2 regions of the Methylophaga sp. UBA2513 genome follow, and region 2 is predicted to be linked to the other one. Evidence: riboswitches for the same ligand, from Rfam matches in the RefSeq annotation. Region 2 holds a riboswitch; the other holds the start of a gene.
What was found. A riboswitch is a leader RNA that binds a small molecule or an ion and turns the genes downstream of it on or off. The one in region 2 is predicted to bind thiamine pyrophosphate.
Positions count from the first base shown of each region.

Region 1: linked by a shared signal. The riboswitch ahead of thiC (phosphomethylpyrimidine synthase ThiC) and the one ahead of B3V56_RS01700 (TonB-dependent receptor) in region 2 are both predicted to bind thiamine pyrophosphate.

Region 1 is NZ_DDNT01000021.1:163,121-178,844, forward strand. It holds gene B3V56_RS13285 (FlxA-like family protein) at 185-541, shown strand; gene B3V56_RS13290 (LysE family translocator) at 532-1,152, opposite strand; gene B3V56_RS13295 (DUF4336 domain-containing protein) at 1,158-1,862, opposite strand; gene B3V56_RS13300 (AI-2E family transporter) at 1,987-3,069, shown strand; gene B3V56_RS13305 (hypothetical protein) at 3,189-3,665, shown strand; gene murI (glutamate racemase) at 3,676-4,461, opposite strand; gene B3V56_RS13315 (YiiD C-terminal domain-containing protein) at 4,535-4,978, opposite strand; gene B3V56_RS13320 (SPOR domain-containing protein) at 5,089-6,219, shown strand; gene B3V56_RS13325 (hypothetical protein) at 6,231-6,830, opposite strand; gene B3V56_RS13330 (Smr/MutS family protein) at 6,868-7,422, opposite strand; TPP riboswitch at 7,516-7,621, shown strand; gene thiC (phosphomethylpyrimidine synthase ThiC) at 7,723-9,534, shown strand; gene B3V56_RS13340 (FAD-dependent oxidoreductase) at 9,534-10,613, shown strand; gene thiS (sulfur carrier protein ThiS) at 10,603-10,818, shown strand; gene B3V56_RS13350 (thiazole synthase) at 10,820-11,617, shown strand; gene thiE (thiamine phosphate synthase) at 11,705-13,156, shown strand; gene B3V56_RS13360 (hypothetical protein) at 13,160-14,050, opposite strand; gene B3V56_RS13365 (cation:proton antiporter) at 14,122-15,724, opposite strand, start outside.
Region 2 is NZ_DDNT01000005.1:42,574-58,297, forward strand. It holds gene B3V56_RS01645 (DUF3465 domain-containing protein) at 270-713, shown strand; gene B3V56_RS01650 (DNA-deoxyinosine glycosylase) at 713-1,249, shown strand; gene B3V56_RS01655 (catalase) at 1,290-2,738, opposite strand; gene cysN (sulfate adenylyltransferase subunit CysN) at 2,967-4,412, opposite strand; gene cysD (sulfate adenylyltransferase subunit CysD) at 4,413-5,315, opposite strand; gene B3V56_RS01670 (phosphoadenylyl-sulfate reductase) at 5,328-6,026, opposite strand; gene B3V56_RS01675 (sulfurtransferase TusA family protein) at 6,023-6,253, opposite strand; gene B3V56_RS01680 (sulfite exporter TauE/SafE family protein) at 6,241-7,041, opposite strand; gene cysB (HTH-type transcriptional regulator CysB) at 7,146-8,072, shown strand; gene B3V56_RS01690 (SRPBCC family protein) at 8,166-8,735, shown strand; gene B3V56_RS01695 (hypothetical protein) at 8,823-9,137, shown strand; TPP riboswitch at 9,211-9,314, shown strand; gene B3V56_RS01700 (TonB-dependent receptor) at 9,381-11,444, shown strand; gene B3V56_RS01705 (YkoF family thiamine/hydroxymethylpyrimidine-binding protein) at 11,496-11,753, shown strand; gene pnuC (nicotinamide riboside transporter PnuC) at 11,766-12,377, shown strand; gene B3V56_RS01715 (HAD family hydrolase) at 12,378-13,040, shown strand; gene B3V56_RS01720 (hypothetical protein) at 13,033-13,941, opposite strand; gene B3V56_RS01725 (SDR family oxidoreductase) at 13,956-14,630, opposite strand; gene mtnA (S-methyl-5-thioribose-1-phosphate isomerase) at 14,630-15,685, opposite strand.

The DNA of each region.
Region 1 (15,724 bases), on a different contig from region 2:
TTAATGTGTGACAGCTATCAATATAGAGCAAATAATTTCAGTTATGAAGACCTATTTTTGTCACATAAATCGTGTATGGCAGAAAGAGATGTTTTCATTTTTTTCAAACAAATGTTAAAGAAATACATGCTGTTGTCGATGCAAAACATAATGGACGCTAATGAGGCTTGGTAGGGAGTCATATATGAATATTGATTTGTCATCTGTTCGAAGCAATGGGACGACTAAACACGCTGCCTCATCAGACTCGTCTCTGGACGCGCGTATAGCGGCTTTAAAGAAAAAAATGGTGGACTTGTTTAATGAACTCAAAGCATTGTTGAAAAATCCTGGTGAAGATTCCGAAAAGCAAGCGGAAGCCATACAAAAACAAATTCAATTACTTCAGCTTCAAATTCAACAGCTGGAAGCCTTGAAAAAACAACAGGAAAAAGCAGCAGAAAAAGATCAAGCCATTGCTACGCCATCCAACACCACGGTCAATTCGTCAGAAGCTACATCGGACACCAAAGTTGGCACTACGATAGACAGTTATAGCTGATAAAACAGTAGTCGAGCCGCTAATAAGGTAAAGATAAGGGCGGTGAGTGACTGCAAGATGCGCTGAGCTCGACTGGAAACAATTAACCACCGCCCCATACTGGCTGCAGTCAATGCCATAACGCTGAATATCATCAATGCAGTCAGCATAAATATCAGTCCTAAATAGACAATTTGCCACGATACAGATACGTCTGATGTATCAATAAATTGTGGTAAAAATGCCAGAAAAAAAAGCGCTACTTTAGGATTGCTGACATTCATTAACAATCCGATTCTAAGCAAGCTGAGTGAAGTGTCTAATCTCTTTGTATCAGTTAAAGCTGTAATTACTGGTGTCCTCAATGCACACCATGCTAGATAGAGCAAATAGCCAGCCCCAATGATTTTTAACCATACAAATGTCATGGGGGAAGTGGTTAACCAGGTAGCCAGACCAAACACTACCGCCGCAATGTGAATAATCAAACCGCTGCATAAGCCCAGCGTGATGATGAGCCCAGTTCTGGCGCCGTATAATGCTGATTGTGAGATGACATAAAGATTATCCGGCCCAGGTGCAAGAGCCAGTACTATCGATGTCACTATAAACATCATCAAATTATCACTCATCAGCGTCATGATGACTTAGTACTGGAAGTCAGATTTAACCAGCTAAATGAGGATTTTAAAAATGTCACTGCTTGCTCCTCAATCACTTCACCATGGGCCATGACAATTTTTTCTGGCTGCCAGTCAATAATTTGCTGCAGATGCTGGCGGGCAATTAGCTTCTTAAACGTTAATCGCCAGTCAATCGGCATCTTGCCGTTAGGGGCTAAAACACCGGCGGTTTTAGCGAGCAAGCGCTTGAAAGGAGTGAAAGAGTGTGCCGGAAAGTTCTCAATTAAATCGGTCACAATGAGTGTTCTGCTGCTGTGATGAAAAAACACACACTCCTGCATCACCTTTGAGCCTGTAAATAAGAGCTGTGATATGTCATCACGCCATGGTGGAACCCAATCAGCAGTAAGTACACCATTGAAGTGAATATCCGGGCGTTTCTGGCAGACTTGTTCTGTGCCAAATACTAAGGCTGATGGATAATGCTGTTGCCAGTCTTTTAAAAATAAATGATGTAATTTATTGGGTGCAACCAAATAACGTACTTCACCCAGTGCATCTATTTGTTTAGCTAAATCAGACGTGAATTGAATAGGACTATGCAACCATAGCGAACCATCTGCTAAGCGAATGACGACCATTCGCGTGGTGTATGGGAGGGTATAAAAGCGGACGCTATCACCATCAATGTAGCTTATATTCTTCCCCAGGCTGTGCATAATTACTCCATGGTTCAAGATGAACGATATCTATGTCATCGCTGATTTCTTCTCAACGTGTTAAGTTCTGATGTGACAGAATATCGCTATTGCGAATCAATTATAGCTGAGGATAAAGCGACCAATGACACTGCGATCAATTTTACGCAAATGGACAGAACGTTATTTCTCTGATGAAGAAGCCGTTATTCTGCTCATTGTTTTAGTGCTGGGCTTTGCTGTGGTTATCTGGTTGGGCGGGATGTTGGCGCCATTTTTTACGGCGTTGGTGATTGCTTTCCTGTTACAGGGGGTCGTGAATATGCTGACCCACAGGCGTGTACCCAATATGGTGGCGGTAGCCATAGTCTTCCTCGGGTTTATCGGTTTGATGTTGGCTTTGGGTTTTTTATTAATGCCATTGTTGTGGAATCAGTTGGTTAACCTGGTGCAGGAAACGCCTAAAATGTTGTCCAATGGTGAGGACTGGCTTGTCAACCTTCACTATCATTATCCTAATTTAATCAAACCTGATGAAATTCAAAGCTGGATTTCCAGTACCGCAAAACAATTCACGGTTTATGGGCAAAGGGCGGTGTCTTTGTCTATTGCTTCGCTGGGTAATGTGATTGGTTTGATTATCTATCTGGTATTAGTGCCTATTCTGGTTTTCTTTATGCTGAAAGATCGGCAAAAACTGGTTGGATTTGTACTGTCATTCATGCCGGAAAAACGTGGGCTGATGAACCGCATCTGGAGTGAAATGGATGATCAAATTGCTAATTATGTGCGTGGCAAAGTGGTCGAGATTGCGATTGTTGGTACGGTGAGTTATGCGACATTCTCATTCTTTGGCTTGCAATACACCGCACTGTTGGCTGTCTTGGTGGGCTTCTCTGTGTTAATTCCATTTATTGGTGCTGCTGTCGCTACATTACCTGTTGCAGCGGTAGCGGGTTTTCAATTCGGGCTCACCGAACAGTTTGCTTACATATTGATTGCTTACGGTATTATTCAGGCGCTTGATGGCAATGTGTTAGTGCCGGTTTTATTTTCAGAAGCTGTCAATTTGCATCCTGTTTCTATCATTCTTGCCGTTTTGTTTTTTGGGGGAATATGGGGTGTGTGGGGTGTTTTCTTTGCCATTCCACTGGCAACATTATTAAAAGCCCTGATAACCGCCTGGCCAAGAAGCTTACATGACACACCAATACAGAAAAGCCCCTAACGCTTGTCAAACCGGGCTTGTTGATGGTGAAAAATTGTCAGTAATTGCAGCAAAAACATCAGCGTTGGCTACAAAAGGGCATTTGACTGAGATGGATTTATCTAAAGCGTAATCATCATATGCTTATCGTACAAACTTTCTTGACACAATGGGATAAAAGTCAGCGCAGTGAAGCTGATAAACGACAGCGTTTGCATCAGCCTGACAGAGCCTTGGTGTGTCTTGCTTCAGCAAATACACTAGCGGATGAACGCATTGTGCTGGATATGCATGGTGAGCCTGAGCAGCATAAGCGTATTCAGTTTCATTTAGACACTGAGGATTTTTATATTGACCGCTTTCATTTTTCTCTGACTGAGCGGACATTGGCATATAAAACAGCACAGTCTGCACCCAGGCTGATTTCAGCATTGGAAGAGGGATGGGTGCAGTGTCGATATAATTGGCGTCGTCGAGTAGAACAAAGTGGCTATATCTATTGGCTTTATGAGGATGTTACGCTAAATGCTTGTTTTGTAGATAACTTTAGAGAAGATGGGTTTATGAGACAAGCAGCTGATCACGTCTTCACTGACTTAACATTATCTGCAGAATGAATTGTAGCCTTTAAAAAAGTTGTATATCCGCTTGCCCCCACAACGTTGTCACTTGTTTTTCAAAACCTGTTTTATGGCTATTACTTAACATCAGTACCGTGCCCAGATCAGATGCTTCAGCGTGAAGATTCTCCATGGTTAATCGTCTATCGACCTCACGGGCGACAGCCTCTTCCGTGCTGATGATGGTGATATTCCGTCCGGCAACCTGTTGTATAACGGCTTTGAGATGAGTGAAATGCGTACAACCAAGGATGAGTGTATCGGCACCTTTATCCAGTAATGGCTGTATATAACGTTGAATGGTGTTGTATGTGTCCTGGTAACTTAACGCTAATGTTTCTACTAAAATCACCAGATCAGGGCAGGGTTGAATTTCAATCCGAGCACCCATTGCGACGCGCTTAGCTAAATCATGGAATGACTGACTGGTGAGTGTTTTTGCCGTGGCTAACACACCGATGACGCCCGTTTTTGTATTCATTGCAGCTGGGCGTAACCCTGGCTCCACGCCGATAAACGGCAATGAATAACGTTCCCGTAGTGTTTTAATACTGACCAGTGTCGCCGTATTACAAGCGACTACAATGGCCTTGACTTGCCGACTGAGTAACTCTTCGGTAATCGTGACGGAACGCTCGAGGATGTAGGCTTCGCTTTTTTCACCGTAGGGTGCATGCAGCGTATCAGCCAAATAGATGAGATGCTCGTTAGGCATGCGTTCTCTAATCTGTTTGGCAATAGGCAAGCCGCCGATACCAGAGTCAAATATACCAATCGGTCTTGCGTCAGCCATGATGAGTTCTGTTTATTATAGAGAATAAAAAATCGACGATTGTACTGGATCTATTCGTAAATGGTGTTAATGGTTAGCGTTGCAGAGCCACAAATTCACCCTGAAACAAACCCACACGGTCAGTCTCAAGTCTTAGTGTCGATACCACAGTAATTCGTGCTTTTCCCATTCGTGCAAAAGTACGTAAAAACTTTTCCCAGTTTTCAGTGAGGGGTATGTACGCAGTCGCAGTAAACTCGCCCGTTATTGGCTTTTCATATTCCATCGAGTTTCGTTGAATGACTACTGTGCAGTCCAGACCGGCGTTATGGAGTCGTGTATTTAATAGTGACCATGCAGATAAGATGGCTAATGTTGAGGCACTGCCACCGAATACGGTTTCATGGTAGTTAACATTGGGCGTCAGGGGGGCTTGGAGTGTGACATGGTCATCTGCCAAGGTTGTGACAGAAACCTGCATGGCTGCTGATAAAGGAATGTGTTGATACAGGTACTGCTGTAGTTGTTCAGGTGTCATCGTTTCACTGCTCGGATGGATTGTCAGAATAATAACGTCTTCTCACTAGTTGAAAAAGTCTTTACGCTATCCCTCATATTCAGCAGCCCGTTGAGAAGGTTCACATCACAATGAAAACATCTCTGCAAAGAACACGATGGTCAATTTCTGGCGTATTGTTGCTACTTGCGTTTTATACTGGCGTTGCTTTTGCAGACGACGTTCAGGATGGCATTGCGGCATATAAAAACAGAGATTTTCATACTGCTTATCAAGCATGGCATAAAGCGGCAGAGCAGAATATCGCTGAGGCGCAATGGATGTTAGGCATTATGTTATTAAACGGTCAGGGAGTGAAACAAGACAATGCCGCTGCCTATTCCTGGTTAACCTTAGCCAGTGAAAAGAAACATAAACAAGCCTCCATTGATCGACTAGCAATACGAAACCGATTAACGGTTGAAGAGCTAGCCAAAGCAGATATGTTGACGGCGGCATTCAGAGACAAACAAACCTCAAAAACAGTCATAAAACAGCAAAAAGAACAAGCCTTTCAATGGTTTGAAAAAGCCGCCAGAAAAGGCGATGCTCATGCGCAATACCAACTGGGTGAAATGCTACTCAGTGGCGATGGTGTCAGGCAGGATAACGTTGCTGCCTATTCCTGGTTCAGTCTGGCCAGTCAACAAAATCATCCTCAGGCTATTGTGAAACAGGCACAACTGAAAGATGAGTTAAGTGCTAGCCAGATCGAAAAAGCCAATGCTTTGATGTTAACTAACCGTGACAATCATTCGATTAACGATGCGCCACCGGGATTACCTGAAATCACAGAAAAATCTGACATTAAGGTCGTTCAGCCAACGGCAGAAGTAATGGCACGATCTACTGTTCAAACAGCGCCTGACAAATTAACGACGCTCACAACCGAAAAGCCCGAAAAGACTCATAAAGTTAAAGCCGAACAAAAGGTGTCTGATGACAAACCGCAAGCAGTGACTGTTTATCGTGTGCAGGTAGGGGCATTTAAGTCTAGAGAACAGGTTAATATCGCCTTGGCCCAACTAACAAACAAAGCTGCTTTGAGAGGGCAAACATACCAAACCACCATTACCGAACCCGTTGAAGATACTGTTAAGCCAGATTTTTATCGTCTACAACTGGGTAATTTTGCAGCTAAGCCTGAGGCAAAAAAACTATGCCAGTTTCTTAAGCAGAACAAGCAGCCTTGTTTTGTTGTTTCCAGTCAGTCAGATAAATAAAGATGATTTATTTAACTTTGCCAGATTTTATAGTGGATTAATTTTTTGATTTCTTGGTAGAGAGGAGACATAAAATACTCAGGACCATCAATAAAATTGCCATCAACAATCAAGCCTGTTCTTTCTAGTCGATGCAGCAAAGCCGCTGTATAAACAGCAGAAATATTATAGCGTTGGCATATACGTTTTTTTGCTTTTTGATTACGCTCAAGAACAATGGTTGATTCTTCTTGAGCTTCTTCGATGCTTAGCTCTTCACTTAGAATGAATAGGATTTCTATTTCGCGAATAGATAAGTCAGAAATGATAGTAAGAGTCTCTTCATACAACGTGGGTGTATTTCGAATTACTTGAGTTTCGATGCCATTAATAAACAAGTTCTCTAAAATAGCTACCTTTTCTTTTGAAATAGCTTTATCAATAGCATCAATGGTTTTAATGAAACAAGCAATAAAATCGTCTGATTGGAGTTCATGATCAGTTAAATTTATTTCACCTGTCTCTAATCGTTTAATTAATTTATCAAACTTATTGTTTCTATAAGTTTTTATTACTTTGTCTAGAGCCGTTCTAAGTGCTACTTTTCCGATGCCTGTACTCAATGAATCCATTTTTCATGCCTTTGTTGTGTATGGCTTATTAGCTTACTTATTCTTGAAACAACCTTTTCAGAAGAACATACAACGCGCCCGTGCCGCCATCGTCGACAGTCGCACTACAGAACGCAAGCACAATCTCGCTTTGGCGTAGCCAATGGTTCAGTTTGCTTTTTAAGACGGGTTTATTATCACGCGAACCCCAACCTTTTCCGTGGATGATGCGTACACAGCGGATTTGTTGTTGCTGACAAAACTCCAGAAACTCGGATAGTGATGGTTCCGCTTTCGCAATGGTCATACCGTGTAAGTCTAATTCGGCTTCAATGTGGACTTTGCCATTACGTAACTTGCCGAACAGTTTGTGCTGAATTCCTGGACCACGGTATTCAAGATATTCTTCATTACCAACCGTCTCTGGAGAAAACATATCTGAGAAGGTTTCTCCCTGATATTCATCATCCATGATTTTTTGGCGAATGGCTTTAGCAGCCGGTTTCGGTTTGTTATGAATCAGACGGTTTTGGCGTATACGGGTGGCATCGCGCATTTCCTCTCGGAATAATGCAAATTCATCTTCTTCAGAGTCGTCTTTTTTATTGGCCATGAACCTGATGCTGCCTGCGTGTTTGGAGAAAAAATAGTAGACCATTGTGCCAGATGAGGCTTGTGTAAAAAATCCTTTTTGATTTACCATGCGAAGCACTTGTCGGGGTGCCCGACCGGAATAATCCGGAAAGGCTGAGATGAAACCCGTTGAACCTGAAGAGGCTAGAACCTCCGTAGGAAACAAGCAGGACACCTGTTTTGCACTCGAGATCCATTTTCGATTGGTGTCTGTTTTCTTGTTCGCTTTCGCGCAACGATCTCATCTTCCCCGTCGTGGTTTTCATTTAGGGGAAGAGACGTGTCTACACAATCCAATAAAGTTATTAACATTAAAGACCGTAGCGGCATTACGACTGAGCCTTTAGCGGGGAGTGAGAAGTTTTACATCAAAGGTAGTCGTGACGACTTGCTCGTGCCATTTCGTCAGATTCATTTGACTGATACACCAAATGCCAATCCTGAATTGGCGGCTATTCCCAACGAGCCTGTTGTCGTATATGACACATCAGGTTTATACACCGATCCCAAAGCAAGCATTGATATTGAAAAAGGATTGCCACTCATTCGCCAAACGTGGATTGATGAGCGTGATGATACTGAACAATTAGCCGAGTTCAGTTCAGCCTACACACGTGAGCAAGATGCTCAGGACTTTGATATTCCATTATTCGATCACCGTCGCTTACCACGCAAAGCGAAAGCCGGTAAAAACGTCAGTCAAATGCACTACGCACGCCAAGGTATTATCACACCAGAAATGGAATACATTGCCATTCGTGAGAGTATGGGCCGTGAAGCGTTAGCCCAGCGTGGTGAGTTACCTGAGAATATGGAACACTACATTACGGCAGAGTTTGTGCGTAAAGAAGTGGCAGAAGGTCGCGCCATTATCCCAGCCAATATTAATCATCCGGAAACCGAACCGATGATCATCGGCCGTAACTTCCTGGTAAAAATAAATGCCAATATTGGTAACTCAGCGACTACCTCCTCAATTGAGGAAGAAGTCGAAAAAATGGTATGGAGCACCCGCTGGGGTGGTGACACCATTATGGATTTATCGACAGGTAAACATATCCATCAAACCCGTGAGTGGATCATTCGTAACTCACCTGTGCCAGTAGGAACTGTGCCAATTTACCAAGCACTGGAAAAGGTTAATGGTGTGGCTGAAGATCTGACTTGGGAAGTGTTCAGAGATACTTTGATTGAACAAGCTGAGCAGGGCGTCGATTATTTCACGATTCATGCGGGTGTGCGTTTGGCACATATCCCACTGACCGTGAATCGCACAACCGGCATCGTTTCACGCGGTGGTTCGATTATGGCAGCATGGTGTCTGGCGCATCATGAGGAGAGCTTCCTCTACACGCATTTCGAAGATATCTGCGAAATCATGAAAGCCTATGACGTGTCATTTTCATTAGGGGATGGTTTACGTCCTGGTTCTCAAGCTGATGCGAATGATGAAGCCCAGCTGGCGGAATTAAAAACCTTAGGTGAATTAACCACAATTGCCTGGAAACATGATGTGCAAGTCATGATCGAAGGTCCAGGCCATGTACCTATGCATAAGATCAAAGAAAATATGGATCTGCAATTGGAGTGGTGTCATGAAGCACCGTTCTACACCTTGGGTCCATTGGTGACCGATATCGCACCAGGTTATGACCATATTACTTCTGGTATCGGCGCAGCGATGATTGGCTGGTTTGGCACGGCGATGTTGTGTTATGTCACGCCAAAAGAGCATCTCGGTCTGCCAAATAAAGATGACGTCAAAACCGGCATCATTACCTACAAAATTGCAGCCCATGCAGCGGATTTAGGTAAAGGTCACCCGGGTGCACAAATCCGTGATGACGCGATATCAAAAGCCCGTTTTGAATTCCGTTGGGAAGATCAATTTAATCTTGGTTTGGACCCGGATACAGCACGTGAATATCACGATGAGACTTTGCCACAACCTAAAGCAAAAGTGGCTCACTTTTGTTCAATGTGTGGTCCGAAGTTTTGTTCAATGAAAATTTCACATGATGTGAAAGCGGCCTTTGCTGAGAAATCTCAGGAATTCAAGGAAGGCGGCAGCAAAATTTATCGCCAGGTTTGATGAGCCATTATCTCATCATCGGTAGTGGCCTGATCGGACGCCTGACAGCTTGGCGTCTGATTCGGGCAGGCTATCAAGTGACATTGTTATCGAAAGACGACAAAACCGGTAGCGATAGTGCTGGTTTTGTCGCCGCTTCGATGGTTGCACCATTAACTGAAGCGGTGACAGCTGAACCCTTAGTGAAAACGATTGGTATGCGTTCTTATCAGCTATGGCCTAAATGGCTCAGCGAGTTAGAAGCCCCGGTGTTTTATCAGAATGAAGGCACTTTAGTCGTAGCACATCAGGGTGATAAAGCCGAAATGGAACGGTTTGATAGACGGGCCAAACATGTGCTGGCAGACAGTGATTATGTTCAGCTGGATAAAGCGGCACTGAGTTTACGCGAGCCAGAATTAGCTGAACGCTTCGATCAAGCCATGTGGTTTGAAAAAGAATCATGCATTGATAATCGCCAGCTTTATCAGCAATTGACTTCGTTCCTTGAGTTGCATGCTAATTGGGTGATAACAGATGAGATCGGTGAGTTGAATTCGACCGAGATCGAAAAGCTCACACAACGTTATCTGCAGTGTTCAGCAGAAAGCTTTGATGTGGTGTTGGACTGTCGCGGCAATGGCGGTAAAGCAAATTTAGCCGAATTACGTAGTGTGCGAGGCGAAGTGATTCGTGTATCAGCGCCTGAAGTGAACTTCAAACACGCGATACGATTGATGCATCCACGTTATCCGTTTTACTTGGCGCCACGTCCAAATAACGAGTATGTACTGGGTGCCACTGTGATAGAAAGTGATGATCGCTCTCAGCTAACCGTCAGAAGTGGTTTGGAGTTAATGTCGGCCTTGTACAGCTTGCATAAAGGCTTTGCTGAAGCACGCATTCTGGAAATGGCTGCACATTGTCGACCTGGCCTTCCCGATAATCTTCCCACGATAAGACGAACCGACTGGGGTTACGTTATCAATGGTTTTTATCGACATGGCTATTTGTTTGCGCCGGCCGTTATTGATGATTTATGTCATTTGTTAGCAGGGCAGAGTGGGCAAATACAATTTGGAGCGTTGTATGACATCTAATGTAATCGTACAGATTCAATTCAATGGTGAGTTACTGGATATTGATGCAGAACACACCGTGGCACAGTTTGTTGAAGGTCAACAAGTGCAGGGCCGTTTTGTGATTGTTATTAATGATGAACTGCTACCTAAATCTCGTTGGCAGGATGTAGTGATTCATGATGGAGATCGTATTGATATTGTGTCTCCAATAAGTGGAGGTTGAGATGAAAGCATCTGATTGGCAAGTCTATGGACAAACACTCAGTAGCCGATTATTTATTGGCACGGCGTTATATCCCTCACCTAAGGTGATGATCGATGCCATTAAAGCATCTCAGGCGGAAGTCATTACAGTGTCATTACGACGACAAACCTCTGCTGATAAACAAAGTGGGGATCAGTTCTGGCAAATGATTGAGCAGCTCAACTGCCATCTTTTGCCTAATACAGCTGGTTGTTATAGCGTCAAAGAAGCGGTTAATACGGCACATATGGCCAGAGAGTTATTTGATACCGACTGGGTTAAGCTTGAAGTGTTGGGCGATAGCTATAATTTGCAACCGGATCCATTTGCTTTGGTTGAAGCCACTAAAATATTAATCGAAGATGGATTTAAGGTGTTTCCATACTGCACAGATGATCTGGTGTTATGTCAGAAACTGGCAGAGTTGGGGTGTGAAGTATTAATGCCTTGGGGAGCACCCATTGGTACCGGTCAGGGATTACTCAATCCTTATGCCTTAAAGACATTACGTGAACGTTTGCCAGAAATGACTTTATTAGTTGATGCGGGCATTGGTAAACCTTCTGACGCGGTTCAAGCTCTGGAGCTAGGCTACGATGGCATTCTGTTAAATACAGCGATTGCAGAAGCGCTTGAGCCAGAGACAATGGCTCATGCCTTTGCTGATGCCATCAATGCCGGTCGTTTGGCTTATGAAGCCGGTGTTATGCCTAAACGCGACAATGCCAAACCTAGCACACCCACCTTAGATCAGCCCATTTGGCAACAACATGCCTAAGTATCGGCCGGCAAATAAGGTGATGCCAGCAATACAGCGTGCTTATTTCAAAGCGCGCTCTAAAGAATTATTGACATGAGGTAATACGTGGACGCCACACAGAATCAAAAACCGGCTGTTTTACTGATTGGAGGATTGGATCCCCAAGGTTGTGCTGGCATGTCGGCAGATATCATGACGGTTCAGAATCATGGTTGTCATCCACTCTCTTTAATTACTGGCTTAACAGAGCAAAGTGCAGAAGGATTAACAGAGTTTGGCCTAGTCAGTCCTGCTAAAGTGAAGGCACAGTTTGAAAATTGTCAGGCAGACTTTGATATTAAAGCGATAAAGATAGGTCTGATTCCACATATTGCGATGGCAGAATGTGTCAAAGATATTCTGAATAAATTTAACGGTCCGGTTATTTTTGATCCCGTACTTGGGAGTACCAGTGGTGGCATGACTGTACCGGAGGATGTCAAAAATTACATCTATAAAGAGATTTTGCCTCTGGTGACGGTGGTGACCCCCAACTTACCTGAGCTCTATGCGCTCACAAAGCCTGATATCACTGTGGAGACGGGGGCACAACTACTGCGTCAACAAGGTGTTGGTGTCTGTTTAGTTAAAGGTGGGCATAGCGACAATGCTTTGGCCATAGATTTCGTTTCTTCTACATTAGCTGATTTTTATCTCTATAACGAAAAAACAACTGTTCAGGTAAGAGGAACAGGATGCGTTTTAGCATCATCACTGGCTTCACATTTGGCATCAGGACAAGATATACGAGATGCTATGGTATTAGCTAAAGCCTATGTCACACGTGGCATAAGGCTTTCACACAAGGCGGGGCCATATCAGCTTATTCATCATAGCCAGCAAGATATCGCGTTAGTTGATTTTCCCAAATTGTGTTATCAGCCTGAGTTGATTGGTCAAACATTGGAATTTCCAACTTGTCCTGAACTTGGTATTTATCCGGTCGTGGAGAGTGCTGATTGGGTTAAAAAGCTGGTTGATGAAGGTATCAAAACGATACAGTTAAGAGTGAAAGAGGCTGATCAAGACTTAATACAGCAGCATCTGCACTCAGCCATGAGTACGGTAGCAAACAAACCTGTACATTTTTTCGTCAACGATCATTGGGAAATGGCGATTGAAGCTGGCGCTTATGGTGTTCACCTTGGTCAGGAAGACCTGCATGATGCGAATATAAAGCAGATATCAGAGGCTGGTTTGAGATTAGGTGTCTCTACCCATTCATATTGGGAGCTTGCCAGAGCGCTGGCGGTGAATCCAAGTTATATTGCTTTAGGTCCCATCTATGAAACGACCAGCAAACAAATGCCATTCTCGCCACAGGGTATTGAGCGTCTGCAGCAGTGGGTAGATTTATTGAAAGGGCAATATCCCGTCGTGGCGATAGGTGGTATTAATGTTGAAAGAGCTGAGCAGCTCAGAAAAACTGGGGTAGACTCAGTGGCCATGATTACAGCCATCACAAAAGCAAATGACTATCAACACGTGACCCAGCAATTGTTAGCAATGTGGCAATAATCATCACTTGTCTAGATTGGGGTTAACCTCACCCCATTGTGGCCCTATATTGAGTTTGTGTTGCTGGCTATAACGATAGTCCTGGTACTGAATAGGTTTATCGTTATCTGACTGAGCTTCATTATTATCTGTGAATGAAGGTGCCGCCGGTGCCACATAATTGCTTGCTGTTAGATCTTCATTTTTCAGCGATTTATTTTCATTTGATAACTCTTGTATCTGCCTGATCAGTTCTTGATTAGTCGACTGCTGCTTATTGAGCTGTTGTTGTAATGCCATCACTTCTTTCAGCAATTTGTCTGGTGAACTACCGTCAATATTGGGGTCTGTGGAATCCGTTGTGATGGATGGTAATGTGTCCGCTTCATTATTTTGCTGGTTGGCCATTTCGCTTGAAGCAGTATTCTCGTTCAAAGCGGTCTCATTACCAGGCATGGGATCAATAAGGTTTTCTGTTGGGATGACGTTGCCATTTTCATCCGTTTGTTTTTTTACTACTGTCGGTAAGACCACGCCTTCTTCTTCGTCATCTTCTAGACTGGTATCCACTTCAGGTAAGACAGCGCTTTGTTCATCTGCTGATGAGAGGTTATCCGTATCTTCATTGTCTGAATCCGTGGGAGCATCCAGCAAAATAGGTTCTGCTTCTTCCTCTGTATCTGAAGAATCCATCAGAAAAAATAGGGCTAAGCCTGTGATAAGCAAGAGGGCAGCTACACCGATCCCTATTTTTATTAACAGTGATTTTGATAAGCCAAATAACAATGGCTTATCTTTGCTGTTGGCTTTGGCTGTATCGTTATCTTCAGGATCCACCTCTCGCTCAGGTGTGTCGTCTGATGCGGGAGGTGTCTCTGTTTCTTCTTCAAGAATGTCGTTATTGTCTTCAGCCATGGTATAACTTTACCCTTACTTCAACTCAGTGTTCCTAGTTGATATATCGGCCTGAAAGCTGAATTCTTTTGTTATGTTGGTAAACGATTTTCATCAAGACTTCCATCCACTTCTGGTGCACTCATTTCTGCTGGCGTCAGATCAGTTTCATCTTGCACTAAGGCCACAATAGTCCAACCCATTTCAGGCTGTAATGATTCTGCTGCGGTGAAAAAGCGCAGACGTTTCCGAGGATTGAAGGCAAATAACGGTGTCACACGACGACCATGCTCACGCAAGTAATCAGCGAAACTGAAGTTTTCAGTTAATTTAGTTTGTTTGATTTTGGCACCTTGGGAAATCAGGCTGGCCATTTTGGCATAGGTGATTTCACTGCCAAACAAGACATGAGAGTCATGACTTATTGCTTTTCGTGATTTAACAACACTGCGTTCCTTATCTTTTTCTTTATCTGTTGATAGAAAGTAAACGCGGTTGCTGCCGAATTCTGACTTATAACGCATACAGGCTAAAGCGTTGAGTTCACTTTGTGGTGTCAGTGCGAGTATCTGGCCAAGACCTATCAGATCCAAGTGACGATCGGCATGCTCAGAAACGGCATTACCGTAGTAAGTATCCATGCCTTTCATTCGAGCCTCTTTGACATTACTCCAGCTACCATCAGTAAGACGAGTTCTGAAGCCGTTATCATTGAGTGCCTGTGCCACCACACGCGCGACAGAGTTGGCACCCACAATCAGGAAACCACTATCTTCTGGCTCTGCCACACCGAGACGTTTTGCAATAAATTTAGCTGTGGCACCTTGCACCAGAACTGTACCGATAATGATGGCAAACGATAAGGGTACTAACAGGTCGGCTTTTTCGTAACCGATATCTTGTAAACGCAGAGCAAATAATGCCGTAACGGCTGCAGCTACAATACCACGAGGTCCAATCCAGCTAATCATCGCTTTCTCTTGCCAAGTTAAGTCTGAGCCGATGGAACAGACAAACACTTTGACGGGACGCACAACAAACTGAATAAATAAAAATAAAATAACCGCGCCCAGACCCAATTGAGTGAATGAGTCCAGATTAAGGCGTGCAGCCAGCAGAATAAATAAGCCAGAAATCAGGAAAATACTCAGATCTTCTTTGAAGTCTAAGATATTTTCTACCTGAACATTTTTCATATTGGCTAACCAGATACCCAGCACGGTAACCGTCAGCAAGCCTGATTCTTCAGAGATTTCGTTGGACACAGCAAAGGTACCAAATACCAGTGCCAGTGCTGCCACATTATGCAGATACTCAGGTAATAGATGACGGCGTAATAACAAGCCAAAACTGTAACCAGCGATAGCACCAATGCTGAGTCCGACTACAATCGTTTTGGCAAACATATAGAGAGTATGTCCGACTTCGGCATGCCCCTGAAGCTGGATAGATAAGAGTACTTCAAATACTAAAACGGCCAGAATTGCACCTAATGGATCGATAACAATACCTTCCCAACGTAAAATATTAGAGATTTTGGCATTGGGACGCACAGTCCTGAGCATAGGGACGATAACAGTGGGACCTGTTACGACCATAATGGCACCGAATAAAATAGCCAGAGCCCAGGGGAAATCTAATAAAAGATGGGTCGCGATGGCGATGGCAGACCAGGTGATCATCACACCCAGCGTC
Region 2 (15,724 bases):
CGGTATATAACAGGAAATTATAAATACCAATATCTATATTGATAAATTCATTAATACCGCGTCATTACTATCATTTAATGCAACCATGAAATATACGGTTATTGTGTGGCATTGTTGATGACTTTTTCATTGTGCGCGTCATTTTCAGTATTCCATTTGATTTCATCTTGAGACTTCTAGTCAGATGCTTAAGTGTTATCAGAGTGGGCTCTTTGTCATTGATAAAAATCGTTATACTGACGCATTTATCGCTAAACAGGGTTCTTGGCATGTCTAAAGCAAGCCGACAAAAACAGCGTTTATGGCTGGTTATCGCTTTCGGTTTTTTAATTTGGGGGGCCAGTCATTATCAGCCTCACCAGCAAAACGTTAATAAAGTTGATACAGCATCGATCTCATCACTTTATCAACAACAGAAAAGTGACGTTTTAGTTGAAGTAAAAGGGACGGTAAGTCGGATTCTAACTGATGATAATAAAGGCAGTCGTCATCAACGTTTTATCATTACCTTGCCGGATAAACTCACGGTATTGATTGCTCATAACATCGATCTTGCACCTCGCATTGACTCTCTGAACGTGGGTGATGAAGTACATATTTTTGGTGAATACGAATGGAATGACAAAGGTGGCGTCATTCACTGGACGCATCATGATCCTGCCAACAAACACCCTCATGGCTGGATTCGCCATAAAGGTCAGCTATATCAATAATGTCTGAGAATCTAACGCGCTGTTATAGCTTTCCGCCCATTGCAGCAACGTCTGCAAAAATCCTGATCCTCGGGTCCATGCCAGGTGCAGAATCATTGCGTCAGCAGCAATATTACGCCCACCCTCGTAATGGCTTCTGGCCAATTATGGAAAGTCTGTTTGCTATCTCGACATCATTACCGTATCAACAACGCTGCGAACAACTCACCCACCAACACATAGCGGTATGGGATGTATTAAAAGCCTGTGAAAGGCCAGGCAGTCTGGACAGTAATATTGCACCGGATTCCATTGAAGCTAACGACTTTAATGCCTTTTTTCGGCAACACCCGAATATTCATTCTGTATTTTTTAATGGTGGCAAAGCTGAGCAAATTTATATGAAATCTGTTCTGCCAACGTTAGATAAAATATGGCAAAAAATACCAACAGAGCGCTTGCCATCCACCAGCCCAGCCCATGCAGCTTTGTCATTAGAAGAAAAACAAACCATATGGCTTGAACAGCTAAGTAGTGTAAAAAAGACTAATCAATAGAAAAGGGGCGTGTTTCACGCCCCTTTCATTTCAGACTAGATTAAGCCTTTAGTGCAGCTGCTACTCTGGCAGCATAGTCCGGGTCTGCTTTTTCAAATTGAGCCAACATACGCTGCTGAATAGATGCATCACACTGTCCAAGACCACCAGCAATATTGTCTGCTAATTGCTGTTTCTGATCCTCACTCATAATACGAAACAAATTACCCGCCTGCGTGTAATGATCATCTTGATCTGTATCAAACCGATCTAACCAAGCACCAGCCTCAACTGGCATAGCAGGTTCCGCTACACTTGTATCTGGCTTAGGCGCATTATCACGATCATTAGGGAAGTAGTTAGCCCCACTCGTCTGATGATGATTACCGCCAGCAGGACTTAACCCCGCCATCGCCCCATCACGCTGATAATGATTAACCGGACATTTTGCCGCATTAACAGGTAACTGATTGTAGTTCACGCCAACCCGATAACGGTGGGCATCCTGATAAGCTATCAGCCGTCCTTGCAACATTTTGTCAGGTGATGAACTGATACCGGGTACAAAGTTACTCGGTGCAAAAGCGGCTTGCTCTGTTTCAGCAAAATAATTGTCTACATTGCGGTTAAGCTCCAGTTGCCCGACCTCAACCAAAGGAAATTCATCATGTGGCCATACTTTGGTTAAATCAAACGGATTGATCTCAGCATCCCGCGCTTGTTGCTCCGTCATAATCTGTATTTTGGCTGTCCAGCTCGGGAAATCACCGCGATCAATAGCTTCCACTAAATCCTGCTGTGCTCCATGAGGATCAGCCACTGCAGCTTCCTCGGCTCTCAGTGTTTTGATGCCTTGATTAGTTTTAAAGTGCCATTTAAACCAAAACCGTTCGCCCTTATCATTCCAGAAACTATAGGTATGTGAGCTATAACCATTCATATTGCGGTATGAAGCAGGAATCCCGCGGTCAGACATCAAAATAGTCACCTGATGTAATGCTTGTGGGTAATTAGCCCAAAACTCATAAGCCATTCTTGGGTCAGGCACATTAGTACGCGGATTCTTTTTTTGTGAATGAATAAAGTCTGGAAACTTACTCGGATCACGGAGGAAAAACACCGGCGTATTATTGCCTACCATGTCGTAATTGCCCTGCTTAGTATAAAACTTCACAGCGAAACCTCGTGGGTCACGGGCATAATCATGTGAGTCCTGGCCACCACCTACGGTTGAGAAGCGAACAAAGACCTCTGTTCTCTTACCTTCATTCTGTAAGAAATCCGCAATAGTGAGATCTTTTAAGCTTTTTGTGAGGGTAAAGGTTCCGTAAGCCCCGGTACCACGTGCATGGACCACGCGTTCAGGAATTCTCTCACGGTTGAAGTGAGCCAATTTTTCGAAGGTGTAGTGATTGTCATAAGTCAAAGGTCCTCTTGGTCCGACACTGATACTATTATCATCATCAGCGACTGGGGCGCCGGCAGATGTCGTTAAAATTGTTTTGGTCATCGTTCTATCCTTTCTGCTGCAAATCATGTTAGGCAAATCAATTGCACACAACAGAGTCTATGGATTTTCAATAGATTTGTATAATTGTTTATTATTTAATTATTGATTGATAAAATCGATTTATATAATTAATGACACGTCAGTCTGAAACTCATTTCACTGTCGCTTAGACATAAAAAAAGCCAGTCAGCAAATACTGACTGGCTTTCTTGAACCACTTTTTGTGAATTATTTGAGAAGTTGACTCAAATCTTTCGCATCCCAATGAGGGAAATGTTTACGAATGAGTGCATTCAACTCCATTTCAAAGGCAGAGAATTCACCTTCAGCGACCACTTCGTGATTACTTGATACCGCATCAGTAATCATGCCAGCACCAATCGTGACATTGGTCAGGCGATCAATGATGATGAAGGCCCCTGTAGTCCGGTTGCGTTTGTACGAATCAAACACAACGGGCTTGTTTAATGAAAACTCACATAAGCCGATTTCATTCAGTTTCAATTCACTGGCTTTATTGTGCTCAAGCGTGTTGACATCAATTTGATAATCAATGCCCGTTAACGCACCACCTGCATCATTGACACCCACTTTGATGCTGTATTGCTTGTTTGGCACCAAGGGTTGTTCTGTCATCCACACGACCATCGCTTTAAACTGGCTTGAGACATGTGGTTGGTGATGATTACTATGTACAAGCATGTCACCACGACTGACATCGATTTCATTTTCTAATGTGACGGTAATCGCTTCGCCAGGCACGGCATGATCCAAGTCACCATCGTAAGTGACAAGCGCCTTCACTTTACTCTCTTTACCCGATGGCAATACGGTGATGTCATCACCCGGTTTTAAGATACCCGATGCCAAAGTACCGCAGTAACCACGGAAGTTCAGATTAGGACGATTCACAAACTGAACCGGGAAACGCATATCATCGAAGTTCGGATCTTTATCTACATCGACGGTTTCCAGGATTTCCATCAGGGTTTGCCCTTGATACCAACCCATTTTCTCACTGCGATTAACCACGTTATCGCCCACCAACGCTGACATAGGCACAAAGTGAATATCTTCCAGTTCTAATTCTCGTGAGAATTCAGTGTAATCATGGCGAATATTATCAAACACTTCCTGACTATAATCCATCAGATCCATTTTATTGATAGCCACAACTACGTGTTTAATGCCTAATAAAGAGGCAATAAAACTGTGTCTGCGAGTTTGTGTTTGTACGCCATAACGGGCATCAATCAGGATAACCGCTAACTGACAACTGGATGCACCTGTCGCCATGTTACGTGTGTACTGCTCATGTCCTGGTGTATCGGCAATGATGAACTTACGTTTCGTCGTAGAGAAATAACGGTAAGCCACATCGATTGTGATTCCCTGCTCGCGCTCGGCTTGCAAACCATCAACCAACAACGCTAAGTCAACCTGTTCGCCGGTAGTACCAGACTTGGCACTGTCACGCGTCACGGCTTCCAATTGATCTTCGTAGATCATTTTCGAGTCATGCAGAAGGCGGCCTATCAGCGTACTTTTACCATCGTCCACGTTACCGCAAGTTAAAAATCGCAACATCTCTTTATTTTCATGCTGCTTCAGATACGCTTCGATGTCTGTGGCAATCAGGCTATCTGATTGATATGAACTTGATTCAGTAGTCATCTAGAAGTAACCCTCTTGTTTTTTCTTCTCCATAGAACCCGCTTGATCGTGATCGATAGCACGGCCTTGACGTTCAGATGTCGTTGTCAGCAACATTTCCTGGATGATTTCAGGCAAAGTATCTGCAGACGATTTCACGGCACCTGTTAGTGGGTAACAACCCAAGGTACGGAAACGGACTTTTTCCATGCGCGGCTCTTGGCCTTCAGGTATACGCATACGATCGTCATCGACCATGATGGTCAAGCCGTTGTAGTCAACAACCGGACGTTCTGCTGCATAATAAAGTGGCACAATTGGAATCTGTTCCAGATAAATGTATTGCCAGATATCAAGCTCAGTCCAGTTGGATAATGGGAAGACACGGATGCTTTCGCCTTTATTCACTTTACTGTTATAGATGTTCCAGAGTTCCGGTCGCTGTGCTTTTGGATCCCAGCGATGGTTCTTATCACGGAAGGAATACACACGTTCTTTTGCACGCGATTTTTCTTCGTCACGACGTGCTCCACCAAAAGCGGCATCAAAACCGTATTTCGTCAACGCCTCTTTCAAGGCATCGGTTTTCATAATATCCGTATAGCGAGGGTGATCGAATGGGTTGATACCCGCTTCTTTGCCTTCTTGGTTGGTATGTACAATCAGTTCGAGACCCAGCTCTTTAGCCTTTTCATCACGAAACTTGATCATTTCCTTAAATTTCCAAGTGGTATCGATATGCATCAATGGAAATGGGGGTTTACCAGGCGCAAAAGCTTTCATAGCCAAGTGCAACATGACGGCGGAGTCTTTACCAATCGAATACAGCATTACTGGATTCTCAAACTCTGCTGCCACCTCACGCATAATATGGATGCTTTCAGCCTCCAATTGCTTTAAGTGTGTTAATTGTTTTTCAGTCATTATCTTTCTCGGTTAGTTAGATTTGACATGCAAGCCGCATTCTTTATTTTCAGGATCTTCCCACCACCAGCGTCCGGCACGAATATCTTCGCCCATGGTGATGGCTCGTGTACAAGGCGCACAACCAATACTGGCGTACCCCTCATCGTGTAAGCTGTTATAAGGCACGTCGTAAGCTCTCAAATACGCCCAAACGTTACCATTCGACCAATCGGTCAATGGACTAAACTTTTGTAATCCGTGATCATCATCCCACTCTGATACAGGCAGTTCTGATCGTGTTACAGATTGTGAACGACGCATACCCGTTATCCAGGCTTTTTTGCCAGATAGAGCTCTGTTTAACGGCACGACCTTTCTAATACCACAACATTGTTTTCTTAATTCGACACTATCGTAAAAGGCGTTTGGTCCATTATGAGTCACAAACGACTCAACATCCGCCGTGTTAGGGAAATACACCTCTACTTTTTTATCGTAGTGGCTGTTTAATGTTTGCATGAGCTCATAGGTTTCTTTGGGCAAACGGCCAGTATCCAGAGTGAATATGTCGATGCCTGGCGCATGCTTACAGATTAAATCCATCAGAACCATATCTTCTGCACCAAAGCTGGTCGCCAGCGTTGCAGGCAAATAGTTCTGCTCAATGTCTTTTAACACTGCAATCACAGCATCAATTTTGGCGGCTAAAGCCGGTTTTATTTCACTCATTGTTTTCTTCTCACACGAATTGTTGTGGTTAATCCCTCTGAAGAGGTGATCGCACACTCCTGTCCATCCTGAGACAGACTATTAAATACTTCATCAACCGCATCCCCCGTATTGACAAGCAAATCTACCGATTCCTCTATGTCAATGTGTTTTAATGCTTCACGGGCTTTGATGTAATGCATAGGACAGCCAAACAGGGTCAAATCCACCAACGTTATATCAGACATTTTATGCCCACCAATACCAGTATTACCGCTAATAATGGACGCATTACCTGGTCTGAAATACGCACCCCAAGATGGGTGCCGATAAAAATGCCAGGTAATGAGCCGGCTAATAAATACATCAATAATGTCCAGTCTACTGTACCAACAGCTGAATGCCCGAGGCCTGCAACAAAGGTAAGTGGCACAGCATGAGCAATATCTGTAGCGACAATTTCTACCCCTCTCAGACGAGGATATAAAAACAATAGAATGACAGCACCTAGCGCACCAGCTCCTACAGATGATAATGTCACCATGACACCTAAAAGCGCACCTGTTATGACCGTAATCATTGCTTTATTTAGTTCGTTTTCACGAATATCGTAAAGCACACTCACAACGGGGTGGTTTTCCTTGGAGCGTAATAATCTTCCTAAAGGTGCTTTTAATAATAAAGCACTGGATGTCAGGATCAGTGCTACACCGAGCACTTTAGTAATCAATTCATTATGATTGCCATCATGCATCCCTGTGGCATTCATAAACCATAGAGTAGCTAATGTTGCCGGAATACTCCCCGCAGCGAGGCGCCAGACCACATACCACTTTACGACCCCATGTCGCCAATAAGACCAAATACCACCCGCTTTGGTGATAGCAGCAAATAATAAATCCGTACCAACCGCAATAGCGGGTTGTACATGAAAGATAAAAATGAGGATGGGCGTCATTAAAGACCCGCCTCCTACACCGGTCATGCCGACCATGATGCCGACAAACAGTCCAGCAAGAAGAAAGCCCCATTCCATCTGTTTTACGCCTTGTATGTTACGAAAATGCTGACAAGTTTACCAAAGGAGAATATTCTATCAATGAATATTATTTACTATCTTTATAAGAAAAACATATATAGATGAAAATTCAGCAATTAAAGTATGTACGTGAAATTGTACGTAGAGGCCTCAGTATCTCGTCAGCAGCGAATGCATTACATGCATCACAACCCGGTGTCAGCAATCAGGTGCAGCAGTTGGAAGAGGAGCTGGGTTTACAAATCTTCGAGCGTCACGGCAAACGCTTGACTGGCATTACGCCTATTGGTCAATCAGTTATCGAGATGGCAGAGCGCGTTTTGCAGGATGTGGAAAATATCCGTCAGTTAGTGGCAGACAGTAAAACAGAACAATCTGGCACCTTGTCTATAGGCACCACACATACTCAAGCTCGTTATGCCCTACCTAGTGCGATAAAAAAGTTCTCTGAACGCTACCCGAATATACATTTGAACATGGTGCAGGGCACGCCGACTGAGGTAGGTGAAATGGCGGCTACCGGAAAGGTTGATCTGGCAATAGCCACGGAAGGCCTGGCTCAATTCGAGTCGCTCGCTATTTTGCCATGTTATGAATGGAATCGTTGCGTTGTTGTTCCGCCAGAACACCCCTTATTATCAGTGAAAAAATTGCGACTGGAAGATATCGCCCAATATGAAATTCTGACTTATGTGATGGGTTTTACCGGTCGCGCCAAACAGGATCAGGCTTTTATTGAAAAAGGTCTTCATCCCAATGTCATTTTCACTGCTACCGATGCAGATGTGATTAAAACCTATGTCGAGCTGGAGATGGGTATTGGCATTATCGCCAGTATGGCATTTGATCCGGATAAAGACTCCCCGCTTCAGGCATTGGATGCCAAACATCTATTTCCACCGAGCGTTACACATATGGGTATTCGCAAAGGCAGCTATCTTAGAAGCTATATGTACGCCTTTATCGAGTTCTTTGCTTCACACCTCAATCGAGCAGCGGTGGATAAAGCCATTAACCATCAAGGATAAATTCACATTCCCTCAAGGCAAACACCATGCTAACTTAGCACCTTGCTGAAAACAGCAATCAAAATAACTTAAGAGAAATATCAGGATAATAGAATGAAAAAATGGTTAAATTTAATAGTTGTTTCACTGGCGTTTTTGCCTGCACTTGTGTTTGCACACGGTGCGCCTCGCCTCCAAGTTGAAGAGAGCATTGTCATCAATGCTGCCCCAGCGACTGTCTGGCAAGCCATCAACGATTTCGGTAAAGCAGAAGCCTGGATTCCCGTTGTTGAATCAACAGAATCTGAGGGTGGTAATGCACCAGGAGCGACTCGCACTCTCACATTAAAAGGTGGCGCCACGATTTCTGAAAAGCTCAAAAAGTATGATGATGAAAAAATGAGCTTTATGTATCAAATTACCGATATCAGTAGTGCTGGAGAAGTTGATGACCATGGTGAAATGCATGAAGTACCAGCGTTTCCTGTGAGCAAATATAAATCATGGGTCAGTGTTGAAGCGACTGATGGTGGTTCAAAAGTCACTTGGTTAGGTAAGTTTTTCCGCGCTTATCACGGTAATGGACACCCACCCAAAGAGCTGGATGACGATACGGCCAAGAAAGCTGTAACGGGTTTATATCAATCCACACTCGCTGACTTGAAAACTAAGTTAGAAAAATAAGTGAAAAAAAAGGCATCTTCGGATGCCTTTTTTGTATGCGCTGCATTCTCTAAACTATGCTGATACAGACTAAAAAAGATAACAGCCGTGAATGCCTCCATTGAAAAGATCAAATCGCTACTTCAGCAAACCCTAGCAGAGCTTCCTCCCTCTCAACACCATCTGATTGATGAAGTGTTCAAAGAATTATCCACTCTCAGTCAGACTCTGTCTGGCTCTCAGAACGATGAGCCTCAGCCTATCATCGATAAAACTACGGGTTGTTATCAATTTGAAGGGGATAACGGCTTTTATTGTCCACAGTGTTTTGATAATCAACAACGCAAAGTGTTGACACAACGAATCAACAGCAAACTCCGGATTTGTACCGAGTGCCGAAGTAGTTTGAAACGTTTGAATTAAATACCACTGAAGCTGGTAATAATTGCCGCACTCTTTTAAAATAACGCTATCTCACTAGCAGCAATTGTGATGTGAATTTGCCTCGGGGTGGCGAAAGCCTGAGATGCTTCTCATAAAGCGGACCCGACGAACCTGATCCAGTTAATACTGGCGTAGGGACAGGCTGAAATAGATCTTTCTCTACACCGAATTGGTGTCTCTCGATTTATTCCCCTGTCCTTTTTGATTCAAAAAAGGATAACCATGAAAGCAAAAACACTGGCTATAGCCATAACAACGGCTATGACATCTCCCATGATATGGGCTGAAGTGACGCCTGCTGACTTACCCTCCATGATCGTCAGTGCTGACTTTCGTCCGAACGATGCTCATGACACTCCGGTGAGTTTAACCACGATTAATAAAGACACTATTGATTCTCGTGGTGCTCAACATATCGAAGATGTGCTCAATCTCGCACCTAATGTTAATGTCTCTAGTGGCGCCTCACGCGGACAATTTTTTCAGATACGCGGCATAGGTGAGCGTAGTCAATTCTCGGCGCCATTAAATCCCTCTGTTGGTTTGTTAATTGATGGTATTGATTTCAGCCGTACAGGTGGTGCAGCCACATTGTTTGATATCGAGTCCGTAGAAATTCTCAGAGGGCCACAAGGTACCAAGTTTGGGACAAACGCATTAGCGGGTGTCATCAATATGCAAAGTACCGAGCCGACTGATGAGTTTGACTTACATTTTGAAACAGGTATCGCTGAATATAACACCCGTAATGTTGGTCTTGCTGTTGGTGGTCCACTTATTGACAATACGCTGTTAGGGCGTTTTTCGATTTATAGCCACCAGTCAGATGGCTATATGGACAATGATTATTTAGGTAAAGATGACACACAAAATCAGGATGAAGTTACGGCTCGTGGTCACCTAAAATGGCTAGCGACAGATAATCTCACATTTGATTTGAACTTCCTGCATCTCAGTATTGATAATGGTTATGACGCGTTTACTCTTGATAACAGTCGCAACAGTATTTCAGATCAACCCGGTAAAGATACTCAAAACACGAACGCTATTTCACTCAAAACTGATTATCGCGCTAACAGTAAAGTACAGCTGCAAAGTAATCTAACTTACGTAAACTCAGATGTTACTTATAGTTACGATGGGGACTGGGCTAACCCAGCGTATGATCCTGGTGTATTTACTGCGACAGAGGATTTTAATCGTAAGCGTGAGAATTATTCTGTTGAGTTAAAAGCGCTTTCTAATGAAGATGGTCGCATCTTTAATAATTCAACAGACTGGGCGATCGGCGCCTATTTTCTGTCACAAGATGAAGATTTGCACTTAGTCTCAGACTATACAGGTTTACTTAAAAATGAATATGAAACCAAAAATACAGCCTTATTTGGTCAGTTAGACACTCATCTAACAGACAAACTGACTTTTATAAGTGGATTACGTATCGAACATTTTGAAGCGGACTATAAAGACACTAATGCGATTGACCTTCACAGTAGCGATAATTTATTTGGCGGCAAATTAGGCCTGAATTATGAGATTAATAGCGACCATATGGTTTATACCTCTTTATCTAGAGGCTACAAGTCGGGTGGCGTGAATAATAATGATAGTCTGCCTACAAACCAGCTTAAATTCGATGCCGAATATATGTGGAGCCTTGAAGCCGGTTTGAAATCTTATTGGCTAGAAGGTGACCTGATTACTAATGTTTCAGCCTTTTATTCACTCCGTCGTGATGCTCAAGTGAAGAGTTCTGTGTTTGTTGGTGGGGGTGAATTTGAAGACTCAATTGCCAATGCTGCTAGAGGCAGAAATATGGGCATTGAGGCAGATGCAGACTGGCAGGTTAATGACAGAGTGGGCATCTTCGCTTCTTTAGGCCTATTAAGAGCTGTGTTTGATGAATACGATAATCCAGATTTAGGTAGCTATAATCCTGAAGGTCGCCAGATGGCTCATGCGCCAAAATATCAATTTAGTCTAGGTACGGATATTCAGTTAGCTACTAACTGGACTCTACGGGCGGGAATGGAAGGCAAAGATGAGTTTTATTACTCCAATAGCCACGACTCCAAATCAAGCTCATATGTCATTTATAACGCCAGCTTACAATATCAAAAAGAGAACTGGAAAGTCACATTATGGGGACGCAATTTGTTCGATAAAGACTACTACACTCGAGGTTTTTATTTCGGCAATGATCCTAAAGATGGTTATGCCGATCACACCTACACTCAATACGGTGATCCACGTGTTGTTGGCTTAACATTAAGTTACGACTATTAATATCTAAAGAGGGCTTTAAAGCCCTCTTTTTTACTACTTAAGGAAGAAGATATGCGCGTCTCAGTTGATATCAGTTTATACCCTCTGACTGAACAATTTGTCGAACCGATTCTGGCTTTCATCAAAAAGCTGGAAGATAACCCAAAACTAAATATTTCACGGAATAACCTAAGCACACAAATCTTTGGTGAATACCGTGATGTGATGGATGCCATGGATAGTGAAATTGAAGCGGTGTTTGAACAATTACCGCACAGTGTGTTTGTGTTGAAAATGATCGGAAACGATCGTTACCACGTAGAAGATTAAACGAGTTCTCTGATGATAGATGCCGCAATCAATGGTCTGCTGGCCTTATCCGCTTGGGAAGTGACCGCCGCATTACTCGGTATGGCTTATGTCATTCTGGCGGCGCGTGAATCACAGTGGTGCTGGCCAATGGCGTTTATCAGTACACTCATCTACACCGTGTTATTTTGGGAGGGTCAGCTTCCCATGCAAGCCCTGCTCAACTTCTATTACATGGGTATGGCGATTTATGGCTTCGTTTTATGGCGACAACATCAGCAAAACAATGATGAGTTAGTCATTCATAGCTGGTCATTGAATGCCAATTTACAATTCATCGTAGCAGGCGTCGTGATTAGCTTTTTAGTAGCTTATTACCTGGATATCAACCAAGCATCACAGCGTCCGTACCTGGATGCTGGCATCACCGTATTTTCTGTGATGAATACCTGGTTGATGGCCAGAAAAGTCCTGCAAAACTGGTTTTATTGGATCATTATTGATGCTGCTTCCGTCGTGTTGTATTACCAGACGGGTTATTATGCAACGGTTGTCTTGTTCTCAATCTACACTGTGCTTGCTACCGTTGGTTTCGCCAACTGGATCAAGCTATATCGTCAACATCCACTAGCTCAGACTCACTAAATGCAAGCGGTTATTTTTGATATGGATGGGCTGCTGATTGACTCAGAGCCCTTTTGGAAACAAGCTGAGAGACGTGTATTTTCAGCCATAGGTGTTGAAATCACCGATGCACTGTCTGCCAAAACAATGGGCATGACGACGCGTGAAGCCACTGAGTTCTGGCTTGAACATGCAGGCTTGTCGCTAAGTCAGGATTCAATGGAACAAGTCGAAAATGATGTGATCGATGAAGTTGCCTCATTAACCGCTACCAAAGGTCAGGCTCTACCCGGTGTACATAACTTGCTGGAAGAACTCAAACAACACCGACTAAAAATTGGTCTGGCCACTAACGCTCCGGCACGTCTCGTTCCCGTCGTATTAGAGCGGCTAGATATCACGGCATTTTTTGATAATTATGTCGCCGATGATGATGTTGAACAGGGCAAACCCCATCCCGCCATTTATCAACTAGCGCTACAGCGCATCAACGCAAAAGCTGATCACACCCTCGCATTTGAAGACTCTGTCACGGGTATGACGGCCGCAATAGGCGCAGGCATCCGTACTGTTGTTGTACCTTCAGCAGCCAATTATCACTTACCACACTATGATGCCGCCGTATTAAAGCTGGAAAGCTTGAATGGGCTGGCACTCGAAGAACTGCATGATTTATTTAGCTAACATTATCGCTAAATAAATCAAACAACGGTGGCTGCTCTAACCATTGGTACAGATTGCACTCACCCAAAACATTCATCAAAAATAACAATACGCGGTAACTCAGACGACAAGCTGAAAGGTCAGGAATGGGTTGATACTGTGTGTATATTTCGACAAAAAGCTTGGCATGTTGTGGGCTGAGTAAATATTCCAGTAACACCCACTCGAGTTCACGCGGCGCTCTGACAAAGGCATCTAAATCCAAGACGGCTATGGTCCCATCATCACACTGACGCAGTTGATCCCAGCGAAAGTCTGGCATGATCGGCACAAACTGCTCTGGTGACAGTGTTCGACATTGTCCATAACTCATTTTTAGTATGTCAGCTGGGATCGGAATACCATTGCGATCTGATAATAACTGAATGGTCTGTTCCAGCCTTATAGGCCAATCATTTGCACTAAATATGGGCTTTTCAATGCTGCCCCATTTTGTAGATAGGTGTTGATGTAATTTGCCCCAGTGATGGGCAAGCTGAGTTACAGTAGTGTTATCGATCTGATTTGCACTCAGATCCACACCTTCAAGATAACGAACCAAGACATAATGCCCAGCCTGTTCAGCTACCACCTCAGGAACGGCAAACCAGCCCTCGCGTTGCAGAAACTGACTGATAGATTGCGTGCGCCCTAAAGAGTTTGGAAAATCGAGCTGAAACAGATGGTTTATTCCCAGCCAAAACATGGAGTCTTGCACTCGTTGCTGATGGCAGACCTTTAAGATCATCTTGCCATCCGCGGTGTCACACTGCCACAACTGATGGGTACTATCAGGAAATTGTGCTTCCAAGGCGACTGCCGGCGCAAGTAACTCCGGCAGACTCGCTTGCTGCTGTCGGCTCAGTTCAGGGTAGAAATACATCTAACAACACAACTTTACCAAGGCAATATTTCACCATTCGTGTGCCAGAAGGTGCCACTGGTTTCGAGTGATAATTCTTCCATACGTTGGATTAGACCTGCTGCTGATTCATCGGGATCAATCAAACCACCATGGCCGGTCATATCGGTACGTACCCAGCCTGGATGTAAAATAGCTACAGCAATGCCCTTGGGTTTCAAGTCAATCGACAGAGATTTCCCGGCAGCGTTCACGGCTGATTTAGACATGCGGTAGGCATAACTTCCGCCTGAATCATTATCATCAATCGAGCCCATACGACTAGTAATAATGCCGACTTTACTCCCTTGTCCCAAATGCTTAAGTAGTGCTTGTGTGGTCAGTAAGGGGCCAAGACTATTCACACGATACATTCTGACAAAGTCATCAATCGCCTCTTCATCGATTTGTCCGAGCCCAATCCCACCGGCAATACCAGCATTATTGATTAGCCAATCTATTTTTCTACTTCCTAATGACTCAGCCAGTTTAGCCAAGCTTTTGGGCTGACTCACTTCCACATCCTCAATGACTTCGACATTTAAGGCGTTTAATTCAGATGAAGCTTTGCGGCAGGTTGCAATAACATGCATCCCTTTTTCTTTAAGCTGACGGCAGAGTTCCAATCCAATCCCGCGGTTACTTCCTGTCACTAGTGCTGTTTGCGTCATTATTTGTCCTCCTTTTTTAGTTGCTGCATTTTTTCTTTTGATGGATTACTGACCACGCCCTCTTCCGTCACAATGGCATCAATTAACGATGCTGGCGTGACATCAAATGCCGGATTCGAAACAGGCACCTCTACCGGCGCAATGGCATGCCCACCTATTTCTGAGACTTCAGAACTCATGCGTTGTTCAATCGGAATCAGGTTACCGTTTTCGAGCGACCAGTCAATTGTTGTCGTCGGGGCGACCACCATCACTTTCACACCATGATATTTCGCTAAAACAGCTAACGAATATGTACCGATTTTATTGGCTGTATCACCATTTGAAGCAATCCTATCAGCACCGACAATAACCCAGTCCAAGCGGCCACTAGCCATCAATGCGCCAGCAGCCACATCAGCTTGCAAGGTCATCGGAATGCCTTCTTGCATGAGCTCCCATGCCGTTAACCGACTACCTTGCAACCATGGCCGAGTTTCATCGACATAGACATGCTCAATTTTGCCATCCAGGAAGCCCTGACGAATAACGCCTAATGCTGTGCCAAAACCCGCCGTGGCAAGAGCCCCCGCATTACAGTGCGTTAACACGATACTGTCATTATCCAGCAAATCAGCACCATACTGCCCCATGGTTCTATTTGCTTTAATGTCTTCTTGGTGTATGCGATCGGCCAGCGCCAACAAAACTGGTTCAGGTGATTCATATTTAGACAATGTAGCGCAGGCTTGTTTCATACGCTCAATCGCCCAAGATAAGTTCACCGCCGTCGGCCTTGAGCTTGCCAGTCTTTTTAGTGCTGGTTCCACAGCTTCTTGCCAGTTTTCACCTGCACTGAACCAGGCTTCTCTTGCCGCTAATACCACAGCATAAGCCGCAGTGACACCAATAGCCGGCGCTCCCCGCACCACCATTAATTTAATGGCTTCTGCCACGGCATCAGAATCATGGTAAGTCAACCAGTTCTCGGTATGGGGTAATACACGCTGATCAAGCAAATGGAGTTGTTCATCACGCCATAAGATGGGTTCAATTGTCTGTAATAATCTGGTCAAAACAAGCTCCTGTCATGCTTGATGAATCTTTGTTGTGAT